Regions from separate parts of the Streptomyces sp. NPDC059787 genome, predicted to be linked through region 3. Evidence: riboswitches for the same ligand, from Rfam matches in the RefSeq annotation. Region 3 holds a riboswitch; each other region holds the start of a gene.
What was found. Region 3 has a riboswitch for cyclic di-AMP ahead of ACFV5H_RS36625 (M23 family metallopeptidase). Riboswitches for the same ligand answer to the same signal wherever they lie in the genome.
Positions count from the first base shown of each region.

Region 1: linked by a shared signal. The riboswitch ahead of ACFV5H_RS01855 (NlpC/P60 family protein) and the one ahead of ACFV5H_RS36625 (M23 family metallopeptidase) in region 3 are both predicted to bind cyclic di-AMP.
Region 2: linked by a shared signal. The riboswitch ahead of ACFV5H_RS00855 (transglycosylase SLT domain-containing protein) and the one ahead of ACFV5H_RS36625 (M23 family metallopeptidase) in region 3 are both predicted to bind cyclic di-AMP.
Region 4: linked by a shared signal. The riboswitch ahead of ACFV5H_RS27845 (C40 family peptidase) and the one ahead of ACFV5H_RS36625 (M23 family metallopeptidase) in region 3 are both predicted to bind cyclic di-AMP.

Region 1 is NZ_JBHWHX010000001.1:373,561-377,351, forward strand. It holds gene ACFV5H_RS01855 (NlpC/P60 family protein) at 131-1,300, opposite strand; cyclic di-AMP (ydaO/yuaA leader) riboswitch at 1,308-1,479, opposite strand; gene pcrA (DNA helicase PcrA) at 1,720-3,791, shown strand, end outside.
Region 2 is NZ_JBHWHX010000001.1:176,352-180,142, reverse strand. It holds gene ACFV5H_RS00865 (outer membrane lipoprotein carrier protein LolA) at 1-886, opposite strand, end outside; gene ACFV5H_RS00860 (polyprenyl synthetase family protein) at 1,127-2,137, opposite strand; cyclic di-AMP (ydaO/yuaA leader) riboswitch at 2,701-2,868, shown strand; gene ACFV5H_RS00855 (transglycosylase SLT domain-containing protein) at 2,874-3,368, shown strand; gene ACFV5H_RS00850 (HAD family hydrolase) at 3,332-3,791, opposite strand, start outside.
Region 3 is NZ_JBHWHX010000080.1:2,890-6,680, forward strand. It holds gene ACFV5H_RS36615 (dihydrofolate reductase family protein) at 1-1,092, shown strand, start outside; tRNA gene ACFV5H_RS36620 (tRNA-Met) at 1,156-1,229, shown strand; cyclic di-AMP (ydaO/yuaA leader) riboswitch at 1,549-1,706, shown strand; gene ACFV5H_RS36625 (M23 family metallopeptidase) at 1,718-2,737, shown strand; gene ACFV5H_RS36630 (PrsW family intramembrane metalloprotease) at 2,835-3,791, opposite strand, start outside.
Region 4 is NZ_JBHWHX010000035.1:75,759-79,549, forward strand. It holds gene ACFV5H_RS27830 (DUF397 domain-containing protein) at 34-258, opposite strand; gene ACFV5H_RS27835 (helix-turn-helix domain-containing protein) at 268-1,128, opposite strand; gene ACFV5H_RS27840 (ATP-binding protein) at 1,341-1,802, shown strand; gene ACFV5H_RS27845 (C40 family peptidase) at 1,842-2,315, opposite strand; cyclic di-AMP (ydaO/yuaA leader) riboswitch at 2,319-2,521, opposite strand; gene ACFV5H_RS27850 (hypothetical protein) at 2,857-3,165, opposite strand; gene ACFV5H_RS27855 (ATP-dependent Clp protease proteolytic subunit) at 3,173-3,791, opposite strand, start outside.

The sequences.
Region 1 (3,791 bases), on a different contig from region 3:
GGACAGCGTCACCGCCGTCGGCGTTTGCAGGGGGAGTGCGGGCGCCGCGTGCCGTGGCACGGACCAGCACGGAAAGGGGGAGCGGGACGGGGACGACGCCGGAGGGCCGTCCCCGCCCCTCCCGAGCGGGTCAGGCGGGGCGCACCACGCTGTGGATCGAGGACTCGCCGTCGTAGTAGATCGACTCCTCGCGGACGTACGTGCCGGGCTTCGGCGCGTGGATCATCATCCCGTTGCCGATGTAGATGCCCACGTGGGTGACGTCGTCGTAGAAGAAGACCAGGTCACCGGGTCGGGCCTGGGAGACGGGGACCGTCGTGCCCGCGTTCACCTGGTCGTAGGTGGTGCGCGGAACGGTGACGCCGGCGGCCTTCCAGGCGGCCTGGGTGAGGCCGGAGCAGTCGTAGGAGCCGGGGCCGGTGGCGCCCCAGACGTACGGCTTGCCGATCTGCGCGCGGGCGAAGGCGAGGGCCTTCTCGGCCTTGGCGGCGTACGAGGAGTCCGTCGACGTGGACGGCGTGGTGGCCGAGCCCGCTGACCCGGAGGCGCTGCCCGAGGTGCCGCTGTCCTGCTGGGCGGCGGCGGCCTCCTGGGCCTTCTGCTGCTCGGCGAGTTCGGCGGCCTTGCGGGCGGCCTCCTTCTGCTTCTCCTTCTCGATCGCCGCGAGCCGCGCCTTCTCCTCGGCGGTCAGCTTCGACATCAGCTCGCGCGCGTCGGTGAGCTTCTTCTGGACGGTGGCCTTGGCCGTCTTCAGGTCGCCCTGGGTGTCGGTGAGCGTCTCGAGGCTCTCGGTGGCCTCCTGGCGCTTCTTCATCGTCTCGGACTGCCGGGTGACGTAGTCGTCGACCGCTTCCTTCTGGCGGCCGGTCATCCGGTCCATCACCTGGCGCTGGTCGAAGATGTCCTGCGGGGTGTCCGCGAGCAGGAAGGTCGCGGTGTCGGGGACACCGGCGCCGGTCCGGTACTGGGCGGCGGCGAAGGAACCCAGCTCCGCCCGCGCCTCGTTGAGTTTCTGGGTGCGCTTGGCCACGTCGTCGAGGAGCGTGTCCACCTGCTTGCGCTGCTTCGCGGTCTTCTCCTTGGCCGCGTTGTACTTCTCGGTCGCCGACTCCGCCTGGCGGTAGAGATCGTCGACCTTCTTCTCGACCTCCTCCAGGCTCGGCCTGCCGTCGTCGGAGGGGGCGGCGGTGGCCGTCTGGGACAGCAGGGCCACGGAGGTCAGGGCGGCCGTGGCGAGGGCCGGGGTCCGTATGCCTGCCACGCGCGTGCCGGGGGTGCGCGACTTGCGGTGCGACGCCAAGGGAGGCGACTCCTTCCAAAGCTCCGCCTACCGGGTTAGCTGTCGGGTTCGGGCGGGTGGTTCGGAAGGGTTGCCCTACGGCCGCTCCGTGAGGGAGTGGGCCGATTCACCCCATGGTCTCGGTGGGTCCCCGGCTCCGGCTGCCGTGAGGGCAGTGACGGACTCGGCGGAGGCCGCGCGGCCCGGCGAGGTTCGCCGGTGGGGGTCGTGCGGCCCGCCCGCACCGTAGCCAACTGGTGTGGCCCCTGTGAAGGTTGATGGGTGATATGCCCGATACATTTTCGTGACCTTGTGTGCGGTGTCACTCAGGGTGAGGCGCTGGTTCTGGAGGGTGCGCGTCCCGTCCCGGCCGCAGGATTCCGGGGATGTTCCCGGGGTGGCCCCGGGTTGTCGGTGGGGCGGCCTAGACTCGGAGAGCGATGAGCAGCCTCTTTGACGACAGCTTCCTGGCGGACCTCCAGGCCCAGCGGGGCCCCGAGGGCGAGCCCCCGCCACCGCCCGAGGACGAGCACGGACCGGAGCAGATCCCGGACGACCTGTTCGGCGGGAAGTTCGACGTGCCGCCGGACCGGGACACCTACTACCGCGACGGCGCCCCGCGCCCGGTGATCGACGCCGCCGCGCTGCTGGAAGGGCTGAACGACAACCAGCGCGCCGCCGTCGTGCACTCCGGCTCCCCGCTGCTCATCGTGGCCGGCGCCGGCTCCGGCAAGACCCGCGTGCTCACCCACCGCATCGCCCACCTGCTGGCCGAGCGGCACGTCCATCCGGGCCAGATCCTCGCGATCACCTTCACCAACAAGGCCGCGGGCGAGATGAAGGAGCGCGTCGAGCAGCTCGTCGGCCCGCGCGCGGGCGCCATGTGGGTCATGACGTTCCACAGCGCGTGCGTGCGCATCCTGCGCCGCGAGAGCAAGAAGCTCGGCTTCACGTCGTCGTTCTCGATCTACGACGCCGCCGACTCCAAGCGTCTGATGGCCCTGGTCTGCCGCGACCTGGACCTCGACCCCAAGCGTTTCCCGCCGAAGTCCTTCAGCGCCAAGATCAGCAACCTGAAGAACGAGCTGATCGACGAGGAGGACTTCGCCGCCCGGGCCGCCGACGGTTTCGAGAAGACCCTCGCCCAGGCCTACGCGCTCTACCAGTCGCGGCTGCGGGAGGCCAACGCCCTCGACTTCGACGACCTGATCATGACGACGGTCAATCTGCTCCGCGCCTTCCCGGACGTCGCCGAGCACTACCGCCGCCGCTTCCGGCACGTCATGGTCGACGAGTACCAGGACACCAACCACGCCCAGTACGCGCTGGTCCGCGAGCTCGTCGGCACCTCCGAGCGCCCCGCCGGCGCACCGTCCGAGCCCGAGGTGCCGCCCGCCGAGCTGTGCGTGGTGGGCGACGCCGACCAGTCGATCTACGCCTTCCGCGGCGCGACGATCCGCAACATCCTCCAGTTCGAGGAGGACTACCCGGACGCGACCACGATCCTGCTGGAGCAGAACTACCGCTCCACGCAGACCATCCTGAGCGCCGCCAACGCCGTCATCGAGCGCAACGAGTCGCGCCGTCCCAAGAACCTGTGGACCAACGCCGGCGCGGGCGCGCGGATCACCGGGTACGTCGCGGACACCGAGCACGACGAGGCCCAGTTCGTCGCCGAGGAGATAGACCGCCTCACCGACGCGGGCGAGGCCAAGGCGGGCGACGTCGCCGTCTTCTACCGCACCAACGCCCAGTCCCGTGTCTTCGAGGAGATCTTCATCCGCGTCGGCCTGCCCTACAAGGTCGTCGGCGGTGTCCGCTTCTACGAGCGCAAGGAGGTCCGGGACGTCCTGGCCTACCTGCGGGTGCTCGCCAACCCCGAGGACTCGGTGCCGCTGCGCCGTATCCTCAACGTCCCCAAGCGGGGCATCGGCGACCGCGCGGAGGCCATGATCGACGCCCTCGCGCAGCGCGAGAGGATCAGCTTCCCGCAGGCGCTGAGGCGCGTCGACGAGGCGTACGGCATGGCCGCGCGCTCGTCGAACGCGGTGAAGCGGTTCAACACGCTGATGGAGGACCTCCGTACGGTCGTGGAGTCCGGGGCGGGCCCGGCGACGGTCCTGGAGGCGATCCTCGAACGTACGGGCTACCTCGCGGAGTTGCAGGCGTCCACCGACCCGCAGGACGAGACCCGGATCGAGAACCTCCAGGAACTCGCGGCCGTCGCCCTGGAGTTCGAGCAGGAGCGCGGCGAGGGCGAGTCGGTCGCGCTGTCCGACTTCCTGGAGCAGGTCGCCCTGGTCGCCGACTCCGACCAGATCCCCGACGAGGACGAGGACGGCTCCGGCGTCATCACGCTGATGACCCTGCACACCGCCAAGGGCCTGGAGTTCCCGGTCGTCTTCCTCACCGGCATGGAGGACGGCGTCTTCCCGCACATGCGCGCCCTCGGCGAGACCAAGGAGCTGGAGGAGGAGCGGCGCCTGGCGTACGTCGGCATCACGCGCGCGCG
Region 2 (3,791 bases), on a different contig from region 3:
CGAGTTCGCCGTCCTCGGTCACCTTCGCGCCCTTGGGCGGGGTGAAGTCGAACGTCGAGGCGGCCGGCTTGTCGAAGCTCACCTTGGTGAAGCCGACGTCCACGACGGCCGCGCCGCCGCTCGACGGGGTGAGCGTGAACTTCAGCGGCACACCGGTCCTGTGGTCGACCGCGATGCTGATCGCGCCGACCGTGGAGCCGGACTGCCTGGGCTTGACGACCAGCTTGTACGCGTCCCGGCCGGCCACCTGGGCGGTGCCGTCGACGGTCACGGACGTGGTGTCGTCGACCGCCTTCAGCGCCTCCTCGGCGAAGTCCTTCGGGGTGGCCGGGGGCTGCTGCTCCCGGTCCTCGCCGGAGGCGTCGACGGTGCCGTGGTAGACCTCGTTGGAGCCGCTGTCGTAGCCCCAGACGTCCTTGCCGTTGTGGATCAGGCTGTACTCGGCGGCGTTCTCCAGGAGCGACACCTTCTGCCGGTCCGGGCCGTCGGCCGCGATCCGCAGGGTGTGCGTGCCGGAGGCCAGTTCGGTGAGCTTTGCGGACGGGTCGGCCGAGGAGCCGCCGTCCTCGCCCTGCCCCGTGGCGCCGGACGCGAGGCTGTTCTCCAGGCCGCCGAGGTCCGGCAGACCGAGGTCCGTGGTGATCTTCACGGTGCCGGACAGCTGCTCCACGTCCGACTGCGCGATCTTCTCGATGAGCTGTGCGGCGGTGATCTCCGGCAGGTCGGGGTCGCCGGAGCTGGCGATGGCCGGGACGAGCCCGATGGTCGCGGCCGCCACTCCCATCACCGTGACCGGGACGACGTACCGCGCGGCCCTGCGCCGCCCCGCGCGCGGCTCGTCGGCCTCCCGCGCGATCGTCATGTCGTCGGATTCGTACGGTGCCATGTGTGCCCTACCTCCGTGGTCGGCGGCGGCTTTTCGTCTCGTGACCTCGCACCGGTCTCACCCCGAGCCGCCATTCTCACCCGAATCGGTGAGAAGTGGTGTTGTCCGTCGTGGTCCATCTGACCAAATCCGGCAGGCGGATTCGTCAGACCCCGGACGCAACTCCACGTACTGCTGGGGTATGACACGGAGGACGGTTTCCTCCCCCGCCCCGTAGGGGTCGGGGGAGTTCGGGCCGGCTCAGCCCGCGCGGTGCACCACCGCGTCGCACAGTTGCACGAGTGCCGTCCTCGCCTCGCACTCCCGCAGCGGGGCGAGCGCCGCGCGCGCCTCCTCGGCGTAGCGCACGGTGTCCCGGCGGGCCTGCTCCAGCGCGGGGTGGGCGCGCAGCAGCCGCAGCGCCTCGGCGTGCCGGGCGTCGTCGGTGAGGTCGGAGTCGAGCAGCTCGCACAGGGCGATGTCGTCGGCGAGACCCAGCCGGGCCGCCCGTTCACGCAGCCGCAGCACGGGCAGGGTGGCGATGCCCTCGCGCAGGTCGGTGCCGGGGGTCTTGCCGGACTCGTGGGAGTCGGAGGCGATGTCCAGGACGTCGTCGGCGAGCTGGAAGGCGACGCCGAGCCGCTCGCCGTACTGGGTCAGCACGTCCACGACCGTCTCGTCGGCGCCGGACATCATCGCGCCGAACCGGCAGGCGACGGCGACCAGCGAGCCGGTCTTGCCGCCGAGCACGTCCAGGTAGTGGTCGACCGGGTCGCGGCCGTCCTGCGGTCCCGCGGTCTCCAGGATCTGCCCGGTGACCAGCCGCTCGAACGCCTCGGCCTGCACCCGCACGGCCTCAGGACCGAGGTCGGCCAGGATGTGCGAGGCCCGCGCGAAGAGGAAGTCGCCGGTGAGGACCGCGACGGAGTTGCCCCAGCGGGCGTTCGCGCTGTCGACGCCGCGCCGCACCTCGGCCTCGTCCATCACGTCGTCGTGGTACAGCGTGGCCAGATGGGTGAGCTCCACGACCACGGCCGAGGGCACGACACCGGGCGCGTAGGGGTCGCCGAACTGGGCGGCGAGCATCACGAGCAGCGGACGGAACCGCTTGCCGCCGGCCCGCACCAGGTGCTGGGCGGCTCCCGTGATGAAGGGGACCTCACTCTTGGTGGCTTCGAGCAGCCCTTCCTCGACAGCCGTCATTCCGGCCTGGACATCGGCTTCCAGAGCCTGGTCCCGCACGCTCAGCCCGAACGGCCCGACGACGGTCACGAGGGGTCTCCTGTCTGCTGGTGTCCCACTGGCGGTTACACGGAATGTCGATAGGTCGCTGCCACCACTCAAGTCAGCGTATCCGGTCATGTTCCGATCACCGCCAGCGCCCGGCGTTACGGGCAGGGCGGTACGGGATCAGGAGCGGAGTGCTTTTGATCGGCTGATAACAACGGACATTCTTCGGCTTTCCCGGACGTAGCAATCCACTCCTCGACCCGCCTCCCGGGCCCCGCCTCGCCACGCGGACCATCCTGCCCGCCCCGACGTCCGATTTGCCGTAAATACAGAGCTAATTCCCCTTGGCGAAAAATGCGCTCACAGGTGATCCCCAGTGAAGTGGGTCACGCGCGATCCGGCACCCCCACCGACCGCCGCCATCCCCCTTCCCCCTTCCCCCGACGCCGAGTTGACCCTTGGCAGTAGCAAAGGATCAAGCACCCCAAAACCCCCATCACAAGATCAAACGGCACCTTCTGTGATGCCCGCGCTTGTTTCCGACATGTGCTCTCGCATACGTTCCGGGCCTGCCGGGTGGACGCCTAATCCTGCCGCCGCCCGCATCACACCCGACGACGAACTCAAGACGGCAGGAGTGGGGGACCCAGGTAAGCCGCCGCACCGGACATCGCACCGGGACGGCTAGGGGTGAAGCCATGCCCGCAGGGGCACGGCCGGGCACTCTCCCGCCCGAACCCGACAGCTCACCTCGCAGGCGTAGGAGAGGAACCCAGACATGCCTGCTTTCGGTCAGCTCAGCCGCTTCGGCAACCGCCGCCTCGCCCGTTCCCTCGCCGTCGCCGGCACCGGCGTCGCCATGGTCGCCCTGCCGCTGTTCGGCGCGACCAGCGCCTCCGCGGCCACCACCGAGCCGACGACGCCGACGACCGCCGCCTCCGTGACGGCGTACCCGGACAACCTCGACGGCTGGATCCGCGAGTCGCTGGACATCATGGCGCAGCAGGGCATCCCGGGCAGCTACGACGCCATCCACCGCAACATCATGCGCGAGTCCTCCGGCAACCCGTACGCCATCAACAACTGGGACTCCAACGCCGCCGCCGGCACCCCGTCGAAGGGTCTGCTGCAGATCATCGACCCGACCTTCGCGGCCTACCACGTGCCCGGCACCGCCTTCGACCCGTACGACCCGATCGCGAACATCACGGCGGCCTGCAACTACGCGGCCGACCGCTACGGCTCCATCGACAACGTCTTCGGCGCGTACTGAGCCACCCGCTGACGGGCGAGCGTCATCGCCCCGCCGAACAGTCGCTCGAGGACGACGGCCACGCCGTCGTCCTCGTTCGACGTGGTGACCTCGTCCGCCACCGCCTTCAGTTCGGGATGCGCGTTGGCCATGGCGACGCCGTGGGCCGCCCAGTCGAACATGGGGACGTCGTTCGGCATGTCGCCGAAGGCGATCGTCCGCGCCGGGCTCAGCCCCAGGTGCTCGGCGGCCAGCGCCAGCCCGGTCGCCTTGGTCACCCCGCAGGGCTGGAGCTCCACGGTGCCCGGCCCCGACATGGTGACCGTGGCCAGTGACCCGATCACCGACCGGGCCGCCGCCGCCAACGCGTCGTCGGACAGGTCCGGGTGGCGCAGCAGCACCTTGCTGATCGGCCGGTCCCACAGCTCGGCCCGCCGCTCGACC
Region 3 (3,791 bases):
GACGGCTACCTGGACGACACCGGCCCCGAGCGGCTGCTGCTGTCCGGCCCGGCCGACTTCGACCGGGTCGACGAGGTACGGGCGTCCGTGGACGCCATCCTGGTCGGCGCCGGCACGATCCGCGCCGACAACCCCCGGCTGCTGGTCAACTCGCCCGAGCGACGTGCCGCCCGCCTCGCCGACGGCCGGGCCGAGTACCCGCTCAAGGTCACCGTCAGCGGATCCGGCGACCTGGACCCGGCGGCCCGGTTCTGGCACACCGGCGGCGAGAAGGTCCTCTACACGACCGACGTGGGCGCCGAGCGTGCCCACGCCCTCGGCCTCGCCGCCGACGTCGTCCCGCTCGGCGCCGAGCTCGACTGGCGGCGGCTGCTGGAACACCTGCACGCCGAGCGCGGGGTGCGGCGGCTCATGGTCGAGGGCGGCGGCACGGTCCACACGCAGCTCCTCACCGAGGGGCTGGCCGACGAGCTCCAGCTGGTCCTCGCCCCGCTGTTCGTCGGCGATGCGGAGGCCCCCCGCCTCTTCGGCCCCGGCTCCTACCAGGGCGGCCGGCTGCGGACGGTCGAGACCCGCCAGGTCGGCGACGTCGTCCTGACGCGCTACGAACCCACCGCCCCCGGCACCGGCCCGCTGCCCTCCGCCGCCGACCACCACTGGCTGGCCCTCGCCTGCGAGCTGGCCGCCGAGTGCCCGCCCTCGGAGACGGCGTTCAGCGTGGGCGCGGTCGTGGTGGCCGCCGACGGTACGGAGCTGGCGCGCGGCCACTCCCGGGAGGGCACCGACCCGGTGGTGCACGCGGAGGAGGCCGCGCTCGCCAGGATCGACCCCACGGACCCCCGGCTCGTCACCGCCACCGTGTACTCCAGCCTGGAGCCCTGCGCCCGCCGCGCGTCCCGCCCTGCGCCCTGTGCCCGGCTGGTCCTGGACGCGGGGGTGCGGAGGGTGGTCACGGCCTGGCGCGAGCCGGACACGTTCGTGGCGGACGCCGACGGCAGCGGCGTGCTGGCGGACGGGGGCGCCACCGTCGTCGTCCTGCCGGAGCACGAGGACCGTGCCAAGGCACCCAACGGCCATCTGCTCGGCCGCTGAGACCGGGCCGCCGGTCATGGGTGTGCGCCATGTCCCGCTGATGGCGTACACTGGTCCTACCGACGCGGGGTGGAGCAGCTCGGTAGCTCGCTGGGCTCATAACCCAGAGGTCGCAGGTTCAAATCCTGTCCCCGCTACTGAAGGCCGAGGGCCGGAATCCAAAGGATTCCGGCCCTCGGTGTTTTCCGTTTCCCGCCCGTCGCCGCCCGCTCCCCGTTCTCACTCAATGTGAGCGATCCACCCCGCAGCGCATAACAACTGACGCACGGTCAGAAACCACCCGCCCCCCGAGACGGCCTGAGGTGCGGTCAACTCGCCCTTTTTTGGCCGCTCGTGACACTTAAGTCCCCCCGGGAATCGTTAACGATCAAGAGGAACGGCTTGGAATACGGCCCTCGCGTCTATTAACGTTCGATAACGCAGCGCGGTCGTCCCAGCCGTCACAGAAGGCGGCTCCGTGCGCACGCGCCGAATCCCGCGAGGGAACCGGGGAACCACCACCATGGGGTGAATCGCGTGGATACCGCCGTGGCAACACGGCTCGTATACGCGCGTAGGAGACCTTCCCGCTCCGAACCCGTCAGCTAACCCGGTAGGCGAAGACGGAAGGAAGGAGCGCGCCCACGTGGCGTCCAACCCGCCTGCCCCCGAGGCCCCGTTCAAGCCGAGCGACACCTTCGCCTATGGCGCCGGCCACACCGACGAGGGCCCCTTCGAGGAGTGGAACCCCACCGCGGAGTCCCTTCGTCCCGTACGCGGCCGGCATCGCGTCTCCAAGCAGCGCGGCGGAGGACTCGCCCGCAGCTCCACCGTCCTGGGCGTCGGCGTCATCGCCGCCGTCGGCGCCGGCGGCATGGCCAGCGCCCAGACCGGCAAGCCGCCGGTCTCGATCTCCATGCCCGACCTCCCCAACGTGGGTTCCCTCATCTCCGACGAGGAAACCCCCGAGGGATCGGCCACCCCCCTCAGCACCCTCGGCATGACCGCCGCCGACACCGAGCAGGGCACCTCCGGCGCCGGTGAGGCGCTGCGCACCCGGATCATGGCCCAGGTCGAGCAGCAGCAGAGCCAGGCCGAGACCAAGGCCGCCGCCGAGGCCGTCGCCGCCGCCGAGAAGCAGGCCGCCGAGGCCGCCGCCAAGGCGGAGAAGGAGGCCAAGGCCAAGGCCGAGGCCGCCAAGAAGAAGGCGGAGGAGGAGGCCAGGAAGAAGGCCGAGGCCGAGCGCCTCGCCGAGCTGGCCAAGCAGTACGCGCTGCCGACCTCCTCCTACACCATCTCCTCGACCTTCGGTCAGGCCGGCGCCTACTGGTCCTCCGGCCACCACACCGGCCTCGACTTCGCCGCCCCCACGGGCACCCTGCTCAAGGCCGTCCACACCGGCACGATCACCTCCGCCGGTTATGACGGCTCCTACGGCTACAAGACCGTGCTCACCCTCGACGACGGCACCGAGATCTGGTACGCCCACCAGTCCTCCATCAGCGTCAGCGTCGGCCAGAAGGTCAACACCGGCGATGTGATCGGCCGCGTCGGCGCCACCGGCAACGTCACCGGCGCCCACCTCCACATGGAGGTCCACCCCGACGGCTCCGCCTCGGGCATCGACCCGCTGGCCTGGCTGCAGAGCAAGGGCCTCACCGTCTGAGCGAGCGGGCCTCCACGCCCTGAACCCCGGCAGTCCCGGCGACGACCCCCCGACGTCAGGGCTGCCGGTCAGGTGTTTCCGGGGTGGTGCGGGTCCGTCAGGATCGGCGGGTGTTCGGGTCGTACGCGCCGTACGGGTACCCGTACGGCGGCTGTCCGTGCGGTGGATGCCCGTAGCCGCCGTACCCACCGTAGCCGCCGTATGCGCCGTACCCCGCCCAAGGCGCCGCGGCGGCCGGAACCCGGGGCACGGTCGCGCGGGCCGCGTGCTCCAGGGCCGGCCGGGCCGCTCCCCGCCGGTGCCACAGCTCCAGCAGCAGCTCGCGTTCCCGTGTGATGAAGTCCGTCCCCGCCCGCCCGAGCCGCCCCCGGTGCCGCAGGAACGCCAGCGACGTCGCGTACGCCTCGTACTCGGCGACCGACCGCGCCGCCGCCTTCCCACCGTGGCGGCGCGCGTACCGCCGGGCCAGGCGCCGAGCCCGCATCGAGCCCAGCGCGAACGGTCCCGCCGCGTCGATCCACCCGGCGGCCACGTACGCGGGCAGCTCCGTCCGTACGGTCCGCAGCTCCCGCTGCCGCGTCCACACCACCAGCCAGGTCAGCAGCCCGAACACCGGCACCATGAACGCCACGTACACCGCGAGGAAGCCGTACTGGCCGAGCGCCGAGGAGCCGTTCCACAGCGCGTGCACGCCCATCGCGAGGAGCAGCCCGCCCAGCGGCAGCAGCACGCGCCGGGCCCGCTGCCGGTCCGTGGACAGCGCGGCGATGCCGAAGCCGATCCCGGTGAGCACGGTGAACAGGGGATGCGCGAACGGCGACATCACGACACGGACGAAGAAGGTCGCCGCGGTGACCGAGGCGATGCCGCTGTCGCCGGTGAGCCGGTCGGTGCCGAAGGCGGTGCCGAGGTAGAGGATGTTCTCGGTGAACGCGAAGCCGGTGGCGGTGACCCCGGCTATCACCACGCCGTCGAGGATCCCGGTGAAGTCGCGTCTGCGGAACAGGAACACCAGCAGGACGGCCGCGGCCTTCGCGGACTCCTCCACCACCGG
Region 4 (3,791 bases), on a different contig from region 3:
CGTCGCCCGACGACGGGCTGACCGGTCGGGTCGTCAGCCGACCGCGGTCACGAACTCCGTCCAGCTGGCGGGGGAGAAGAGCAGCGCGGGCCCGTCCGGGGCCTTGGAGTCGCGCACGGCGAGCAGTCCGGCCAGGGGGCCGGCGGCCGGCCGGGCCGTCTCCACGCAGTTGTTCGCCCCCGTGCTGTAGCTGCTGCGCAGCCACCTCACATCGCGCAGTGCGAGGCCGGAAGGGATGGTCCGAGGCGGTACGGGCATCGTGCCTCCTTACGCGCCGGCGGCTGCGCCGGCGATGAAATCCAACGAGTCCTCGGGTGAAAGGGCGTGGATCGAGAGGGCGTCGAAGGCCTCCGAGTACACCCGGAGGTCTTCTTTCCGCTCCAGATGGAGGCTACTCGTCAAGTGGTCGAGAACAACCACGTCCAGATCAGAAGTGCGCAAAAATGAAAAGATTACGAAAGGGCCGGTCACGCCGATGTGCGCGCCGGCGCTGAACGGCAGGACCTGCAACCGCACCTGGGGCAGCCGGGCCGCCTCGACCAGCCGGTTGAGCTGACGGGCCATCACGCCGGGACCGCCGACCTCCCGGCGCAGCACCGCCTCGTCCAGGACCGCGCTGAGCTCCAGCGGCGGCGTCGCCCGCAGCACGTCCTGCCGGGCCAGCCGCACCTCCACCAGCGCGTCCAGGCGCTCCTCCGACGCGTCCTCCAGGGCCGCCTCCGTCACGGCGCGCGCGTACTCCGGTGTCTGCAGCAGCCCCGGGATCACCGTGGTCTCCAGGGTGCGCATCGCGCTCGCCTGCGACTCCAGGCTGATGAAGTCCCGGTAGGTCGGCGGCAGTACGCCCCGGTAGGCGTGCCACCAGTGATGCCGTCCGTCGCCGTCACCGGAGCCCGACAGCACCAGCAGCAACTCCCGCAGCTGCGGGTCGGCCACGCCGTAGGCGTCGAGCAGTAACCGCACGTCGGCCGGTTTCACCCCGCTCGTACCCGTCTCGATCCGGCTCACCTTCGACTGGTGCCAGCCCGCAAGGCGGGCCGCCTCACCGCTGGTGAGTCCCGCCGAGGTGCGCAGCGCGCGCAGTTCGGCACCCAGTTTCCGGCGGCGCACCGCGGGACCGTGCTGCATGGACTTCTCCTTACTCCTTCCGGGTCGCCCGGATACGGTCTCCCGTCGCAGAGTTCACCGTTTTGAGCGACAGATATATGCACATCTTGGTGGATCGCCGTCCTGCGCCGTGCGGGGATGGCAGTCTGGCGGCGAAGCACCAGTGCGGGACCGTACTCGAACCATCCGCTCCGTGTCGGACTGCGGCCCCGTGGGAAAGGGACGACGTCGCCATGGCAGACCATCTGGAAGCATCCGTCACTCTGCCGAGCGATCCCGCCTCGGTGTCGGCCGCCCGTGCCCATGTGGTGGGCACGCTGGAGGAATGGGGCATGCCGGCGGACGCGGAACTGTGCGACACCATCCGGCTGATCGTCTCCGAACTCGCCACCAACGCGGTGCAGCACACGTTCGGGCAGTCGCCCACGTTCACCGTGGACGTCGTCCTGGTCCGTGACGAACGGGTGCACATCGGTGTCACGGACAGCCACCCGCGGTTCCCCAAGCGGCTGCCCGCGGCGGTCCAGCAGGACAACGGCCGCGGGCTGGTCATCATCCGCTGGCTGACCGCGGAGTGCGGCGGCAGGCTCAGAATCCGCCCCACGCGCGAGGGCGGCAAGACCGTGTCGGTCGAACTCCCGTGGACCGTCCAGGCCGCCGAGGCGGTCACGGCGGCGGGACAGCAGGAGCAGTGACCGGGCGGCGGTGCCCCGGGGCACCGCCGCCCGCCGCGGTCACCTCACCCGGCCGTACGAGACGCTGCGGGTCCAGATCTTCTGCAGGCGCACCACGTCCCCGGTCTTCGGGGCGTGCCAGATCTTGCCCTTACCCGCGTAGATGCCGACGTGGTAGACGTAGCCACCCGAATGGAAGAACACCAGGTCTCCCGCCCTGCGGTTCCCGGCGGAGATGTGGCGCGTCTTGTTGTACTGCTGGGCGGCGGTGCGCGGCAGCTTCTTGCCCGCCTTCTTGAACGAGTACAGCGTCAGACCCGAGCAGTCGAACCTGTACGGTCCCGTGGCGCCCCATTTGTAGGGCGAGCCCTTCTTGGAGGCGGCGATGTTCAGCGCCTTGGTGGCCAGGCCCGCGGCGGCCGCCTCCGAGGCGGCGCCGGGGACCATGATGGAGCCGCCCACGGCGGCCAGGGTGAGGGCCGAGGCCGTGCCGGCCCGGGCCATGAGAGACGGGACACGATTGAGCGCAGTCATGCGCAACCCTTCGTCAGCCGCCTGTGAAGGATGACCTGTCGGATTCGGGCTGGCGAAGTGGCCCGGCCGCACATGTGCGGCTTCACCCCAAGGACTGCTCGGAACTGACGTCCCGGCGGCCCGTCGTGCCTGGGTCCTCCACTCCTGCCGATCCACTCCTGTCGACCGGTCATCCGGGCGGCGGCAGGACTCGGCGTCCGCCCGGATCGCCCCGCCGCGGCGGCGGGGTCTTGTCGTCAGTCAGGGATCTTGGCTCATGGCGCGATCGAAATCCCAACGGAACGTGGGGTTTGTGTTGTTACTCACCAATCACCCGTTCGGGTGGACGCCTCCGTGTTCGGGCCCCCGCCGAGGGCCCGGGGGAGCCGCGGACCAGGGGTGGAAAGCACCGTTCCGTCCGTGCGGTACGCGCGTTGCGCAACTCCGTGCGCCCGAAAACAGCAGGTTCGTCTACGCCGGACGGGGGTACGCCGTTTGGTCCGTTTCAACCCCCGGCCGGGACGCACCGCCGACCGGGGCCGCCGTCCGGGGCCGACGGGGGTCAACTGCCGGGGGCCGGCGGCAGCGTGACCCTGGCCGTGCGCCGTTCGCCGTCCAGCACGCGCAGGGCCCGGGCCAGTGTGTCGGAGTGCAGTTCGCTCTCGCCGCGCCGGTGCATCAGGGTCAGCGCGTCGCGCAGCGCGACGGCCTTGCCGACCAGCGCCTGAGCCGCGCGCAGTCCGCGGTAGGTGTCACCGCCCAGGGCCGGGTTGACCCGGCCGAGCAGGTCGACGGCCTCGAGGTAACGGTCGATCAACTCGGCCTCCGCGCGGGTCAGCGCGGGCAGCGGCGGCAGCTCCGGTGGCAGCATCCGCGGCTCACCTCGCGCCGGAGGCGGGGAACAGGTTCCTGCGGCCGGGCACGATCCGGTCCGCCAGGCCGTACTCCACCGCCGCCTGCGCGTCGAGGACCTTGTCCCGCTCGATGTCCGCCCGGACCTGCTCCGCGCTGCGGCCCGTGTGCCGGACCAGGATCTCCTCCATCCGCGACCGGATGCGGACCAGCTCCTCGGCCTGGATCGCCAGATCGCTGGTCTGTCCCTCGACCGGCTCCAGGAGGGAGGGCTGGCGGAGCACCAGACGGGAACCGGGCAGCAGCAGCCGCTTGCCCGGGGTGCCGGCGGCCAGCAGCAGCGCGGCGGCGCCCTCCGCCTGGCCCAGACAGATCGTCTGCACGTCGCAGGAGACGTAGCGCAGTGTGTCGTAGATCGCCGACATGGCGTGGAAGGAGCCGCCGGGGGAGTTGACGTAGAGCGAGATGTCCCGGTCGGGGGAGTGGTGCTCCAGGTACATGAACTGCGCCATCACGTCGTTCGCGGAGGTCTCGTCGACCTGCGTCCCGAGGATGACGATCCGTTCCTCGAGCAGCTTCGAGTAGGGGTCCGTCGTCCGGATCCCCGATGCCGTGCGTTCGGTGAGCTCGGGCAGGACGTGGCGG